DNA from 3 places in the Klebsiella sp. GFKo11 genome. Region 2 is predicted to be linked to each of the others. Evidence: predicted binding sites of a transcription regulator. Region 2 holds the regulator's gene; each other region holds the start of a gene.

Region 1 (5,253 bases), 1.9 Mb from region 2:
CTGAACTCTAAAGCGGTAGACTTCGTGATCACCGGCTGCGGTACCGGCCAGGGTGCAATGATGTCTCTGAACATCCATCCGGGCGTAGTTTGTGGCTACTGTATTGATCCTGCTGATGCGTTCCTGTTTGCGCAGATTAACAACGGTAACGCGCTTTCTCTGCCATTCGCGAAAGGTTTTGGCTGGGGCGCAGAGCTGAACGTACGCTTTATTTTCGAGAAAGCGTTCACAGGGCGTAACGGCGAAGGGTATCCGCCGGAGCGTAAAGAGCCTCAGGTACGTAACGCTGGCATTCTGAACACCGTTAAGGCCGCAGTAGTGAAAGATAACTATCTGGATACGCTGCGTGCTATCGACCCAGAGCTGGTGAAAACTGCCGTGTCTGGCCCGCGCTTCCAGCAGTGCTTCTTCGAAAATTGCCAGGACAAAGAGATCGAAGCGTTCGTTCGCCAGATCGTCGGTTAATCTCCTGCAAATATCCAGGGCCAGCGCTGCTGGCCTTTTCTTTTGGGCTATTTCTTTTTGTTGGACACGTTGCTACCGGCATCTTTTGCCAGGTGCAGGCTATCAATCATTCCCACCAGACAAATCAACGCAATAAAAATAAACGACAGACGGAAGCTGATCCCCGGCAGACTTGTGAGATTAAACCATTCACTGAACTTCTCCCCAATACGAATACCGATCGCCCCGAGCGTAATCCCAAGCCCAACGGCCAGCTGCGAAGCGGTGCTGAACAACGTATTGGCATAGCTCATTTGCGCCGAAGGCACATCGGCAAAAGCAAGGGTGCTGACGCCGGTAAATTGAATAGAGCGGAATACCCCGCCGAGATAGAGAATCACGAAAATCAGCCAGACTGGCGTTTGTGGTGTTAAAAAAGCGCAGGCCAGCAGCGAGAGTACATTCAGCGCACCGTTGATCAGCAGCAGGCGGCGAAAACCCAGCCAGCGAATTAACGGCGTTGTCGCGGGCTTGATGGTTAAATTACCAACGAAAACGGCCAGCACCAGCAACCCTGAGTGGAATGGGTCCATACCAAACCCGACCTGAAACAGCAGCGGCAGCAGGAAAGGGACGGCGCTAATTGAGGCACGGAACAGCGAGCCGCCGTACATAGTGACCTTGAAGGTCGGTATTTGCAGCGCATCGAGGCGCACCATCGGCCAGGCTGCGCGACGGAAATGGCGCAGTGAGAACAACATGCTGCCAAGGCCTAATACCAGCAGCGCCGGAGTTTGCCAACTCAAAGGTTGACGATCGCCGAGAAATTCCATGGCGGTGACCAGGCTAATCATGGCGATTGAAGTGGCAAGGAAGCCGGGAAGGTCAAAAGGCCGTGGTTCATCTTCACGAATGTTTGGGATGATGCGCAAAGACAGGGCCATAGCGATGAGCCCAAGGGGCACGTTAATAAAGAAAATCCAGTGCCAACTGGCATAGCTGGTGATAAATCCGCCCAGCGGCGGGCCGATAATGGGGGCCACTAATGCCGGCCAGGTCAGGGTGGCAATCGCCTTAATGAGCTGATGCTTCGGTGTCGTTCGCAAAACTGCCAGTCGGCCTACTGGAACCATCAGCGCGCCGCCTATTCCTTGCAGAATTCGCATCGCCACGAAGATGTCGACGTTGGTTGATAACCCGCAAAAAACAGAAGCCAGCGTGAAAATCGCCAGCGCGAGAGTGAAGATTTTGCGTGCGCCGAAGCGATCGGCTATCCAGCCGCTGGCCGGTATCAGCACGGCCAGCGTAATGAGATAGGCGCTAATACCGATATTGAGATCGACCGCTGTGACGCCAAAGTCTTTCGCCATGTCCGGCAGGGCAGTGGCGATCACCGTGCCGTCGAGGAACTCCATAAAAAACGCGCCAGCCACCAGCAGTGCGGGTGCTGAAAAAGAACGATCGTCCCTGGAAGAGATGTTTGTGCTCATTGTCGTGTCGCTGCCATAGCAAAGAGGGGCCAAACTCGACGCAGAGCATGTTGCTTTAACTGTTCGATTCAGCTCATTTTTGTTTAATATTTAAATTATTTTTGTAAAAACAGTGTGATTTGACGCATGTTCATATTGATTTTTGTGATGTAAGTCATATTATAGTCCTGTAGACATTAACACCTGCATAACAAAAACGGAGTCAATCCATGAAGCTGCGCAAAATCCTCAAAAGCATGTTTGAAAACTACTGCAAAACCTTCAAAGACGTACCCCCTGGCGGTATGTTCTGATAAAAAAACCTGCTGCGGCAGGTTTTTTTATCTCTTAAGATTTAGGTTACTATTACGCTCCTGAAAAAAGGAGTAAAAAATGTCTCAACATCTCACCGAAAATGACGAGTTGGTTTCCGACGTGGTTGCCTGCCAACTGGTCATCAAACAGATTCTCGACGTTATTGATATCATCGCCCCTGTCGAAGTGCGCGAGAAAATGACCACTCAGTTAAAAGCCATCGATTTTGCCAGTCATCCTGCATCGGCCGATCCGGTTACGCTGCGGGCGGTACAAAAAGCCATTGCCTTAATTGAACTGAAGTTCACCCCGCAAGGTGAGGCACACTAAATACATAGCCCCGCCATCAAGTGATGGCGGGGCGTCGTTATGTGGTTAGTGGGAAACGGCGGTACGGGCCGGCGTCTCCTGAGTATTGTTAAATAACTTGCTGTTGCCCCAGCACTCTTCGTAGCGGTGACCGACTAAATCTTCAACGATGAGGCGCACATCCGGTGTGATGTCGGCAATTTTGCCGCCAGCTTTAATCCGCGCGACTTCCTGCAAGACCACCATATGCGCTTTGCGATCCAGCTTCATCTGCTTACTGAAGACGATCGCCGCCAAAGCCAGCAGGACTACGCCCACACAGAACACGACCGCAATAGCGGTTACCGCGCTTTCAGGTTGCGTATGCGCTTTTGACTGGAAGCCGTAGAAGCTGAGGATAGCGCCCATTGTGAAGACGATGATAGAGCGTAGGATTTTCCCGGAAAAGGTCATTGCGCCAGCATAGATACCTTCACGACGACGGCCAGTATAGATCTCGTCAACGTCGGCTAAAAAGGTATATACGGTCCAGGGGATGTAGTACACGCCGCCCGTGCCCAGTCCGAACAGGACGGTGATACCAAACATCAGGATGGTTGCCAGATGTGCAGGCAAATGGAAGAACCACAGCGAGGTATAAAGCAGCACGGCAAAAATAACCACGCTCAGCGCCAGAATGTAGGGCTTACTAAACCCTTTTTTCACGCACAGGCCGATAAACAGCGCCGTAGAGACCAGTTGCAGGATGGAATTCAGGCTATTTAGCCCGGCGACCATCGCCGGATCGTGCTGCAGGACGAAAATAACAAAGTAGGTAAAGATAGACGCAAACAGCCATTCTGCGCCGAAACCACAGAGGTACATGCCCAGATGTTTACGGAACACGCGCAGATAAAAGGTAGAACGCATATCCTTCGCCAGCATAAGCAGAGTATTGAGTAAGCCTTTTTTCTCACTATTGCTGACTTCCTCTTCGCGCGGACGTTCCCAGCTGCAGTACCACAAGCAGGAGATCGCAACGATGAGAATGATCCCGTAGGTCAGGCCGGTCAGGAAAAATGGGGTCGCGGATTCTTTGCCGTAAAGCAGGATGAACTGACCTGGAATAAATGCTGCCAGGAAGTTAGCCAGTTTACCGAAGATCGCTTTGTAGCCAGTAAGCTTTGAGCGTAGTGAAAAATCGTCGGTCATTTCGGTCGCCAATGTTTCATAGGGGACCATGATCGAGGTATAAATGATTTCAAAGACTACATAAGTGCATAGGTAGTACCAGAACCCAAGACCTTCTACCCAAAGCAGCGGGTAGAACATCATGAGCGGAATACCGATTAATAAAAAGAAGCGGCGGCGTCCGAAGCGTTTGCCGAGACGCGTTTTACCAAAATTATCGGTGAGATAACCCATAAGAGGATTACTGATCGCGTCGATAATACTGGCGACGGAGAAAATGAGCGAAGCCTCGATCAGCGTCAGCCCACAAAATGTTGTATAAAAATAAAGCAGCCATGCGCCGCTGATTGCCAGCGCGCCGCTTCCCAGTAAATTCCCGCCGCCGTAGGCTAACTGATGGCGTAACAAAATCGGTCTTCCCTGCAGCCCCTGAGGGGCTGAAGCCGCGTATCTTGCCATTAAAATAAACTCCGTGTTTTAAATTTTTGAAACACTGTTTTTATATTCTTAAGTGATGGATTTGAACGTGATCTACATCACTAAAAACCGGCTAAATCCCATGCCTGAGCATTAATGAGATCCAGTTAAAAGTTTTTAATGCTTTTTAGGAATAAAAACGGCGCCGAAGCGCCGAAAAAGATGGGTTGGTGAGAATTGTCTATAAGGACATTGATGATATTAATATATGGTTTTTGGGCATTTATCAGCGATACACCATTTGCTGTGAGCGTTAATTATGTTGGTTGCTGACCAGATCTAACAAACGAAGGTCGGTTTGTTGCACGCACGTTCCATCCTTATCCGCATTGCGCACTTCATCGAGAATGGTTTCCAGCAGGATACCGTCCTGGCGCTGTTCTTTTTCCAGCAGCGTTAAAAAATGCCAGGTGGCATCGTCGCTTTGCGCTTTAGCTTCTTCCGTCAGGTCGATCAATATACTGCTGCGTTGCTGATAATCAGCAACGGTGGTAGCAAAAAGATCTTCGAGGGAAGCACACTCTGGTTGGCTGGAACCTTCAGATTTCACCACCGGCACGGCGCCGGTTTTTTTCATAAAATCAAAAACCCGCATCATCTGGGTTACCCTGGATTGCGCCCTGCTGCGCAAAAACGTTGCGGTACCGTTTAACCGTTGCTGAGTACACCACTCACTTAAATGTAGATATAAGTTTGATGCATGGAATTCAAGATTCATTTGGTTATTCAGTTTCTTAACCATTCCTGGGACGATCATAAAAATATCCTTATTAACCTGTAAAGGAGTCCTGGCTACACCCTGAATCATCTTCCTTAGAGAGTCTTAATTCGGGACACATGACGTGCAGGTAAAGTACCAGAATAATAATTATCTGTACTTCAAATATATGAGGGGTAATTAAATTGCGATTACCGATGAATGTAGAATAGCGCCACTGGGTGATTAAGGAAACTCTCATATGATGTTATTTACGTTTCGTTACACCATCCATAATTAACTTTATTTAAGTGTGTTTATGTAATGGTAACTATTTTTCATTAGGTCATCGTTGTTTTTATATACATGATT
Region 2 (5,253 bases):
TTGGTTTTGTCGGTGGTACGCTGCGCAAGCCGGAAATGTGGTTAGAACAGCGAATCCCGGATTGGCTAACTCGCTGGTTAGGAGGGCAAATATGATTATTCCCTGGCAGGATCTCGATCCCGAAACGCTGGATAACCTGATTGAAAGTTTTGTATTACGCGAAGGCACCGATTATGGTGAGCATGAACGTTCGCTGGCGGATAAAGTCGCCGATGTCAAACAACAGCTGAAAAGCGGAGAAGCCGCGCTGGTGTGGTCAGAGCTGCACGAGACGGTCAATATTATGCCCCGCAAGCAGTTTCACGGCTAAGGCGGCATCACACTATCGTTTACCCTGGGAGTTGTTATGTCTGCCAAACATCCGGTGATTGCCGTCACGGGCTCTAGCGGCGCGGGAACCACGACCACCAGCCTTGCCTTTCGCAAAATCTTCGCCCAGCTAAATCTCCACGCCGCCGAAGTGGAAGGCGATAGCTTTCACCGCTACACCCGCCCGGAAATGGACATGGCGATCCGCAAAGCGCGAGATCAGGGCAAACACATCAGCTACTTCGGTCCCGAGGCTAACGATTTCGGCCTGCTGGAGCAGACTTTCAGAGAATACGGGCTGAACGGTACAGGTCAGTCACGCAAGTATTTACACACCTATGATGAAGCCGTGCCGTGGAATCAGGTTCCTGGCACCTTCACTCCCTGGCAGTCGCTGCCTGAACCCACTGACGTGCTGTTTTATGAAGGCCTGCACGGCGGAGTTGTCACGCCCCAGCACAACGTCGCTGACCATGTTGATCTGTTGGTTGGGGTTGTGCCGATCGTTAACCTGGAGTGGATCCAGAAGCTTATCCGCGATACCAGCGAACGCGGCCACTCTCGTGAAGCGGTGATGGATTCCGTCGTTCGCTCGATGGAAGATTACATCAACTTCATCACCCCGCAGTTTTCACGCACTCACCTCAACTTCCAGCGCGTACCTACGGTGGATACGTCCAATCCATTTGCAGCCAAAGCAATCCCATCGCTTGATGAAAGCTTTGTCGTTATCCATTTCCGCAACTTACAGAATATCGATTTCCCCTGGCTACTGGCGATGCTTCAGGGCTCGTTTATCTCGCATATGAACACGCTAGTGGTGCCGGGAGGGAAAATGGGGCTGGCCATGGAGCTCATCATGGCGCCATTGGTCGAGCGGCTAATGGAAGGCAGGAAAATCAATTAACAAAAAACCCCGGTAGCGCAGCGCATGCCGGGGCGACGAGTTCGCGCCGTTCGGCTTATCCCTCGATCACTTCATAAGAGTGAGTTATGTTTACCGCTTTCTCCAGCATCAGCGCCACCGAGCAATATTTTTCCGCCGATAGGTCAACTGCGCGAGAAACGGCAGCATCTTTCAGCTCTTTACCGGTCACGATAAAATGCAGATTGATATGGGTAAACAGACGCGGTGCTTCCTCGCGACGCTCAGAAGTCAGCTTAACTTCGCAGTTAGTGACGTTATGGCGTCCCTTCTGCAGGATAGAAACCACGTCAATTGCGCTACATCCGCCCGCCGCCATCAACACCATTTCCATCGGGCTAGGCGCTTTATCCCCGGAATTACCGTCCATCAGAATCTGGTGACCAGAAGCCGACTCACCAATGAAGGTTAACCCTTCAACCCATTTCACTCGCGCTTGCATAAATTTAACTCCAGGGCTGTAATTTTCCTGACAGATTACGCGCACATAACAATTCTCGCAACGGAAGGCGACCTAGGTCATGCTGAAGCGAGACACCAGGAGACACGCGGCGAAAGCTATGCTAAAACAATCGGGATGCTACAGTAATACATTGATGCACTGCATGTATGCTGAGGAGTTCACATTACAGGCTGCAGGAAATTTTCAGCCAGATTCCCAGGTATAGGGATTTAATACGATTGCATGCCCGGATGCCGTGTAGTGTCGGCATCTGGAGATAGCTTATAACAGAGGATAACCGCGCATGGTGCTTGGCAAACCGCAAACAGACCCTACCCTTGAATGGTTCTTGTCTCATTGCCACATTCATAAGTACCCCTCAAAGAGCACGCTGATCCACCAGGGTGAGAAAGCAGAAACGTTGTACTACATCGTTAAAGGCTCCGTGGCTGTACTCATCAAGGATGAAGAAGGTAAAGAGATGATCCTCTCTTACCTCAACCAGGGCGATTTCATCGGTGAATTAGGCCTGTTTGAAGAAGGTCAGGAACGTAGTGCATGGGTACGTGCGAAAACCGCATGTGAAGTGGCCGAAATCTCCTACAAAAAATTCCGTCAGTTGATCCAGGTTAACCCGGACATCCTGATGCGTCTCTCTTCGCAAATGGCACGTCGCCTGCAGGTTACGTCAGAGAAAGTCGGTAACCTCGCCTTCCTCGACGTGACGGGTCGTATCGCCCAGACGTTGCTGAACCTGGCAAAACAGCCTGATGCGATGACCCACCCGGACGGTATGCAAATTAAAATTACCCGTCAGGAAATCGGTCAGATCGTTGGATGCTCCCGCGAAACCGTTGGCCGTATCCTGAAAATGCTGGAAGATCAAAACCTGATCTCCGCGCACGGTAAAACTATCGTCGTCTACGGTACCCGTTAAGTCGGCAAAACGGCGTATTGCTATGCAATACGCCGTTTTTGTTTCCCCCTCATGTGGCGCAGGCTGATTTACCACCCGGAAGTCAACTACGCACTGCGGCAAACGCTGGTGTTGTGTCTGCCGGTCGCAATCGGACTTCTTCTCGGACATTTACAGCAGGGCTTACTGTTTTCCCTGGTACCAGCCTGTTGCAACATTGCCGGTCTGGACACACCACATAAGCGCTTCTTTAAACGCCTGATTATTGGCGGCTGCCTGTTTGCTGGCTGTAGCCTGATTGTCCAGCTCCTGCTGCAACGCGAGATCCCTCTACCACTGATTCTCACTGGTCTGGCGCTAATCCTTGGGGTGACTGCCGAAATCAGTTCACTGCACGCGCGACTACTGCCTGCTTCACTTATTGCCGCCATTTTTACCCTCAGCCTTGCGGGTAACATGCCGGTGTGGGAGCCACTGCTAATCTACGCGCTCGGCACCTTATGGTATGGCGTCTTTAACTGGTTCTGGTTTTGGCTATGGCGCGAACAACCGCTGCGCGAGTCACTGAGCCTGCTCTACCGCGAACTGGCTAACTATTGCGAGGCCAAATACAGCCTGCTGACCCAGCATACGGACCCGGCCACCTCGCTGCCGCCGCTACTTAACCGCCAGCAGAAAGTGGTTGATCTGATTACCCAGTGTTACCAGCAGATGCATATGCTGGCGGCCAATCAACGCAACGACCACAAACGTCTGTTGCGCGCTTTTCAGGTGGGGTTGGATTTACAGGAACATATCTCCGTTAGCCTGCATCAGCCGGAAGAAGTGCAGAAACTGGTGGAACGCAGTCACGCAGAAGCAGTGATTCGCTGGAATGCGCAAACCGTTGCCGCCCGCCTGCGTGAGTTGGCGGACGATCTTCTCTACCATCGTTACCCACAGCGCTTTCAGATGGATAAACAGATCGGCGCGCTGGAAAAAATTGCCTGGCAACATCCGGATAACCCGGTCGGCCAGTTCTGCGCCTGGCACTTCAGCCGTATCGCCCGGGTTTTGCGTACCCAGCGTCCTCTGTACACGCGCAACTTGATGGCGGATAAAACTCGACGTTTACCCCTGCTGCCAGCGCTAAAAAGCTACCTGTCGTTTAAATCTCCGGCGTTACGCAACGCCGCGCGCATCAGCGTAATGCTGAGCGCCGCCAGCCTGATGGGCAGCGCACTGCATCTGCCGAAACCCTACTGGATCCTGATGACTGTGCTGTTCGTGACGCAAAACGGCTACGGCGCGACGCGGGTGCGCATTGTTCACCGGGCGGCTGGAACGATTGCCGGACTGGTGATCGCCGGACTGACGCTACACTTCCACGTGCCTGAAGGCTATACGCTGACCGCCATGCTCTTCATCACGCTGCTAAGCTACCTGATTATTCGTAAGAACTACGGCTGGGCAATGGTTGGTTTTACCGTCACGGCGGTTTATACCCTGCAATTACTCACGCTAAACGGTGAGCAGTTTATCATCGCCAGATTAATCGACACGCTTATTGGCTGTCTGATCGCTTTTGGTGGGATGGTTTGGCTATGGCCGCAGTGGCAAAGCGGTCTGCTACGCAAAAATGCCCACGACGCGCTGGAAGCCGATCAGGAAGCGATCCGGCTCATTCTTAGCGACGATCATCAGGCTCCGGCGCTGGCCTATCAGCGAATGCGCGTTAATCAGGCGCACAATGCGCTGTTTAACTCACTCAATCAGGCGATGCAGGAACCGGGCTTTAATTCGCACTATCTGGAAGATATGAAGCTGTGGGTAACCCATAGCCAGTTCATTGTTGAGCACATCAATGCGATGACCACCCTGGCGCGCGAGCACAATATGCTGACGCCGGATCTAGCTCAGCGTTATCTGGAGTCCTGTGAGATTGCGCTACAGCGCTGTCAGCAACGGCTGGATTCAGATGGACCGGGGAGCGCTGGAGATGTGAATATTATGGAGGCCCAGGATGCGGAAGTCCCTCGCGGCCCGCTCAGTACCATGGAACAGCATCTGCAGCGCATTCTGGGTCACCTGAACACCATGCACACCATTTCGTCGGTAGCATGGCGTCAGCGTCCGCATCATGGCATCTGGCTACGCACCACTAAGCGCTAAGCACACGCTCAACTGCCTGGGCAAAGCGCGCCATTCCTTCGGCAATATCGCTATCGTCAATCACCAGCGACGGCACAAAGCGCATGACGTCAGGCCCGGCGTTAAGCACCATCACGCCAGCGTCTGCGGCAGCATAAAGGAAGTCGCGCGCCCGGCCCTGATGCTGCGGCTTAAGCTCAGCACCGATTAGCAACCCCATTCCGCGGATATCGCTAAACAAATCGAACTGCGCGTCAATCTGCTGGAGATGTTTAACAAACAGCTCACGCTTCGCACTCACACCATCCAATACTTCTGGCGTGTTAATCAGATCGAACGCCGCCCCGCCCACTGCGCAGGCCAGCGGATTCCCGCCGTAGGTTGAACCATGAGATCCGGCATGGAAAGCACTGGCGATTTCATGAGTGGTTAGCATCGCGCTAATCGGGAAGCCACCGCCAAGCGCCTTAGCGCTGGTCAGAATATCCGGCGTCACGCCGTAGTGCATATAAGCGAACAGCGAGCCCGTAC
Region 3 (5,253 bases), 920 kb from region 2:
CAACGTGCGGCCACGGTGGAAGAAGTCGCCAATATGGTGGTTTACGTCTGCTCGACTCAGGCTTCAGCAACGTCAGGCGCGGCGCTGCGCGTGGATGGCGGCGTGGTGGATGACATCGTCTGATAAGACGCGCCCGCCCGCAGGTTAGCGGTCGGGCGTTTTAGATGGCTCTTTAACGCTGGTCATTTCGTACTTGCCTTCCGGATCCATGGCGTTCACCGCTTTTTGCAGCTCCGCCAGAGCAAACTTAAGCGAAGCGACCTCTTCACGTAGCGCCTGCACTTCTTGCTCCTGAGTCACCGCACGGTTGGTTTTCGGAAAAGCTTCGAAGACATCTTCTTCGAGGAACATACGAACCTGACGATTATCAACATTCACCAACTGATATTTCAGCCGGCCACTGTTGATTGCGTTATAGATAGTTTTACGACTAACCATCGCTAACTCTATGACGTCGCTGATTCGTAACATCTTGTCCCTCGTCGGTTGCGGCTTCACCGTATTGAGCTCATCATTTTATCTTACTGCGTGACGACGGCATCGGTGAACACTTTTGCAATCTCCTCTGGCGTCATTTTCACGATATCGTTAACTCGATCATGATCGGCCAATAATGCGAACAAGGATTGAATAATTGCCACTTTTTCGCAAGTTTTATCAATCGCCATCATCACGACTATCTGCGGGACAACGCTCTCTTCAGGCTCGTCGGTACGCTGAAATTCAACCCCCGCCAGGTTAATGCCGATTGCAAAACCGGTCTGGTTAACATGCTCAAACTCGGTATGCGGAATGGCGACGCTATGGGTCTCCATAAATATCCCGGTTGGATAGACTTTTTCCCGTTCAAGTACTCCGTCGGCAAAACTCGGTTTAACCAGCCCGTCGGCCTGCAGGCTATCTGCCAGGCGGGTCAGTAAAGCCGTCCGACTGACGGACCCGGTAAACTTCACCACCCGCTGTGCGCTAAACATCATTTCCCGCCCTCCACGCTCGCTTCGGCCATCTGTTCATTTTCCTGCGCCAGCTTACGGCGATTCCACAGCACCAGCGCGATGGTGCACAGCGTCAGGATACCTACGCCAATCTCTTTCAGATGGAAACTCTGGATAATCGCCCACGGCAGCATCGCCCCGGCATAATCCACGCTGCTAATACTGGTGGTCCCCTGCGGCAGCGAGAAGCCGGTGCTCACCGCGGTGCTGGTGACAATCGGCGCCAGGTTGGTACCAATCAACAACGCCAGACTTAAGGTTAACAGCCCGGTCAGCAGCGTGCGGAACATATCACCGCGACAAACCGCCGTCACCAACACGAAGGCGAACGGTAGGCCGGTCAAAGAAGCGAACGGCAGGAACTGGTTGCCCGGAATAATCGCCGCCAGTACCAGCATCACCGGGATCATCAGCATCGACACGGACAACGTCACCGGGTGCCCAACGCTCACGGCTGAATCCAGGCCGATAGCGATTTTGCCGAATGAACCGGCACGCGACTGAGCTATCTCCTGAATACGTTCGCTAATCGGATAAACCCCTTCCATCAGCATTTTCGCCATCCGCGGAATAATGGTCATCACCGCCGCCATGGTAATTGCGGTTTGCAGAATAGCTTTCACTTCGATACCCGCGATTATACCCAACAGCGCGCCGATAATTGCCCCCAGAGAGGCCGGATCGCCGAGAATAGATAACCGTTTCTGGATAACTTCGGTATCAATTTTGATATCACGGATAACCGGGATGCGGTCAACAATGGCATTCACCAACCACGCGGCCGGGACAAATGATGCGGAAAAACCGTGCGGTACCGAAATAGATGGTAGGTTCAGGTATTTCTCAACATCACCACTAGTACGGTCGGCAATCACCATCGTAATAATACAGTTGATACCAGCGGCAAATATCCCCAGCCACAGGCTATCGGTAATAATCGTCACCAGAGAACCGGTAAAGGCGTGATGCCACAGGTTCCAGATATCCACGTTCAGTACCCGCGTGGTTTTGGTATACAGCATCAACACGTTAATCGCGACGCACACCGGAATCACCAGCGCGCCGACCCGGGTCCCCATCGCTACCGCTGCGGCAGCAGGCCAGCCCACGTCCAGCACGTTGAGATTCAGACCAAAACGCTCCACCAGAGCATGGCTCACCGGGGTCAGGGAATCGATCATCAGATTAACGGTAATGCTTAAGCCGATAAAACCAATACCGACCATTAAACCGGCTTTTAATGCTTTGCTCAGCGACAGGCGTAATATCAAACCGAGGAGCATAAATATTAGCGGCATCATGACCGATGCCCCTAAACCTACAATGTAATCAACAATAAACATGGCTTAACCCTCGGCGAGAATTAATTCTTTCACGCTGCTGAAAACTTTATCAGTACCCATACCGGTTAATAGCGGTAGAGCGTTAACAACGGGAATAGAAAGCGCAACCGGCGAAGTAGAAACAATAAAATCTACATCGTCGCGGGTTTTGGCTTCAGCCACGGTTCCCTGGGAAATACGGACTTTATCGAGAATATTCTCTTTTTTCAGGAAGTCCTGGAGCTTATTTAACGCAACGGTACTGGTCGCCACACCGGCGCCGCAGCAAATCATCATGTGTTTCATGAGCAATCCTCTCTGTTTTGGTGAGAGGAATTAAAGCATGCAGGAAAAATATGAATTGTGATCAGTGTGTAATTTTACACACTGAGTACACAATGAATTGTAGAGTCAAAAGTAAGACATTGATAAGTAGTGATTTTAAATCATACTCAAATGTGTAATCCCGCTAAAAATGTGATGAACATCTCATTACAGTGTCCGTTCATCTGTATATTTTATATTTTTTACACACTACTGCACCGTGTCATCGGTGATGCCGTATACCGCATATTTTTTCAGCAAGGCGCTGTACTCACCATTTTCACGCAGGGTTTTCAGTGCGGAGGTCAACTGTTGCGCCAGCGCCTGGTTACCCTTCTTGATGTAAATACCCAGCGTTTGCGGATATATCGTCTGCGGGGAACTGACCTTCAGTCGGCCTTTGCTGCGCTGGGTAAACAGGCTGACTACGCCAGCAATATCCACCTGAGCCTGAATATTGCCGGAGAGCAGTGCCTGCAGCGTCTCCGGCGCGGTCGGGAACTCTTTAATCTCAATCTCCCCTTTACCTTGCGCCTGGCAATAGTTCGCCGAAAGCTCATGCAGCTTTTTCACCCACGATGTCCCCTGCTGCAGCCCAATGGTTAAGCCACAAAGTTCGTTTTCCGTTTGCGGCGCAACTTTGCTATCGCTACGCACCATGATATAGGCTCCGGTTTTAGCATAAGGGATCGCATCCGCCTGCTGGGTACGCTCCGGCGTAATATAGAGCGCAGAGATCACCGCATCCTGGCGTCCCCCGCTCAGGCCGAGGATCAAGCTGCTAAATTTGGTATCCACCAGCTGTAGCGTCAGGCCCGCTTTTTGGCTTAATAACGTCGCCAGTTCAGCATCAAAACCGACGATTTTGTCATCCTGCCAGGATTCAAAAGGCGGGTAGGCGACTTCCATCGCTATTTTCAGTTTTCCCGGCGACAGAGTCGCATCCGCCGCATTGGCCGCCGTAACAAGGCCTGATGCCAGAACCAACGCGGTAGCGAGATAGCGCAATGAGAGATTTCTTTTCATCATAATTCTCCGCTGTTATTGAGAAATACGCCGATGATGGGCGTCGGCAAGCTGGCACAGGAGTTCAAACATCATGGTCGCGCCGGTCAGGCTGGTGAGATTACCCTGGTCAAAGGGCGGCGAGACTTCCACCACGTCGGCACCAATCAGATTCAATCCAGCAAGCTGACGAACGCAGCGCTGGGCCTGCAGCGTGGTCATACCGCCAATTTCCGGTGTTCCGGTACCGGGCGCATAGACCGGATCCAGCACATCGATATCGAAGCTGATATAGGTAGGCTGCTCGCCAACAATCTCACGCGCCCTCTGCATCACCTTATCGATACCCAGCTCGTCCACCTGCTCCATACGGATGATGGTGATACCGTTCTCCTCCGCCCAGCGGTGCTCATCGGCGGAAAACAGCGCTCCGCGGATGCCGATTTGCACCGTGCGTTGCGGGTCGAGAACGCCTTCTTCTACCGCACGACGAAACGGAGTACCGTGGGTAAAGCGCTCGCCGCCGAAGTAGCTGTCGTTAGTATCCGAGTGGGCATCAAAATGGATCATCCCCAACGCCTTATTCCGCCCGAGCGCCCGTAAAATCGGCAGCGTAGTGAGATGATCACCACCCGCGGTTAGAGGCATCACCTGCTGCTCATCAAGGGCGCGATACCAGGCTTCAATGCGCGCCAGGCTATCCTGCATATCTACCGGATTGATACGCACATCTCCCAGATCGCCAACGCGGGCGTAATCATAGGGAGAACGGCGGGTGGTCTGGTGGACTCGACGCACCAGGCTTGAAGCATTGCGTAGCTCGCGTGGCCCGTGGCGAGTCCCCGCACGGTTGGTGGTTCCGCCGTCCCACGGCACGCCTACCACGCCGATATCCAGGTCGGCGGCCTGTGGCGCAAAAGGGAGACGGAAAAAGGTCGGTAATCCACTAAAACGTGGAATTTCGCCATCCTGCGGCTGCGGGTATTCATGTTCAATTAAGGATGTCATTGCTGTGTCTCCAGGGCTTTTCGGGGCGATGAAGACATACTGCTGAACGCAGATGAGAGAAAAAATAGTCAAAAGCAAAAAATTAGTTTAGAAAAACAAAAACAAACCCCGGGGCTTACAGCGGAGCATCCCCTTTATGTCAGTTGGAAAATTTCCGAATCTGCGGCTGTTACACGTTTTTATTACCGTGGCGAAATATCAGGGCTTTGCCAATGCGCAGCAGGAACTTAACCTGACGGTTTCGGCTATCAGCAACTATATGAGTGAACTGGAAGAGAAGCTCGGCATCACCCTATGTCGTCGCGGTAGAGGCGGTTTTTCTCTGACCGAAAAAGGGGAAACCGTCCTCCAGCAAAGCATCGACCTGCTGAATTCGATGGAGGATTTTGAGCGCAATACGGCGACGCTGCGCGGCGAGCAGACCGGGATTTTTAATCTTGGCGTAATTGACTCGACGATTACCGACCCGATGCTGCCGATGAGCGAAATCATCGCCACGTTTAGCGAGCGCTTCCCGCTGGTGCATATTAATTTACAGGTCAGAAGCCCGAACGCGCTTTTGCAGGGCGTACTGAATAATGAACTGGATCTCGCCGTGG

Evidence for each region. Region 2 encodes CRP, which controls carbon source genes, mostly activating them, when cyclic AMP is high. Its sites were predicted from a motif close to ATGTGANNNNNNTCACAT; they were not measured.
Region 1: the regulator CRP is predicted to act here: its motif matches at 2,077-2,094, upstream of azuC (stress response protein AzuC).
Region 3: the regulator CRP is predicted to act here: its motif matches at 2,793-2,810, upstream of AC07P6_RS06965 (PTS sugar transporter subunit IIB).

What each region holds. Positions count from the first base shown of each region.
Region 1 is NZ_CM151369.1:2,379,516-2,384,768, forward strand. Features, by position in the region: gene AC07P6_RS11495 (RpiB/LacA/LacB family sugar-phosphate isomerase) at 1-465, shown strand, start outside; gene AC07P6_RS11500 (MFS transporter) at 513-1,934, opposite strand; gene azuC (stress response protein AzuC) at 2,144-2,227, shown strand; gene AC07P6_RS11510 (DUF2766 family protein) at 2,307-2,558, shown strand; gene AC07P6_RS11515 (MFS transporter) at 2,604-4,115, opposite strand; gene AC07P6_RS11520 (non-heme ferritin-like protein) at 4,438-4,941, opposite strand.
Region 2 is NZ_CM151369.1:522,560-527,812, reverse strand. Features, by position in the region: gene AC07P6_RS02400 (hydrolase) at 1-95, shown strand, start outside; gene AC07P6_RS02395 (YheU family protein) at 92-310, shown strand; gene AC07P6_RS02390 (phosphoribulokinase) at 347-1,216, shown strand; gene AC07P6_RS02385 (OsmC family protein) at 1,272-1,676, opposite strand; gene crp (cAMP-activated global transcriptional regulator CRP) at 1,981-2,613, shown strand; gene AC07P6_RS02375 (YccS/YhfK family putative transporter) at 2,665-4,743, shown strand; gene argD (bifunctional acetylornithine/succinyldiaminopimelate transaminase) at 4,733-5,253, opposite strand, start outside.
Region 3 is NZ_CM151369.1:1,445,071-1,450,323, reverse strand. Features, by position in the region: gene AC07P6_RS06985 (SDR family NAD(P)-dependent oxidoreductase) at 1-123, shown strand, start outside; gene AC07P6_RS06980 (MerR family transcriptional regulator) at 145-471, opposite strand; gene AC07P6_RS06975 (PTS sugar transporter subunit IIA) at 522-977, opposite strand; gene AC07P6_RS06970 (PTS galactitol transporter subunit IIC) at 974-2,338, opposite strand; gene AC07P6_RS06965 (PTS sugar transporter subunit IIB) at 2,342-2,623, opposite strand; gene AC07P6_RS06960 (ABC transporter substrate-binding protein) at 2,852-3,667, opposite strand; gene speB (agmatinase) at 3,683-4,654, opposite strand; gene AC07P6_RS06950 (LysR family transcriptional regulator) at 4,791-5,253, shown strand, end outside.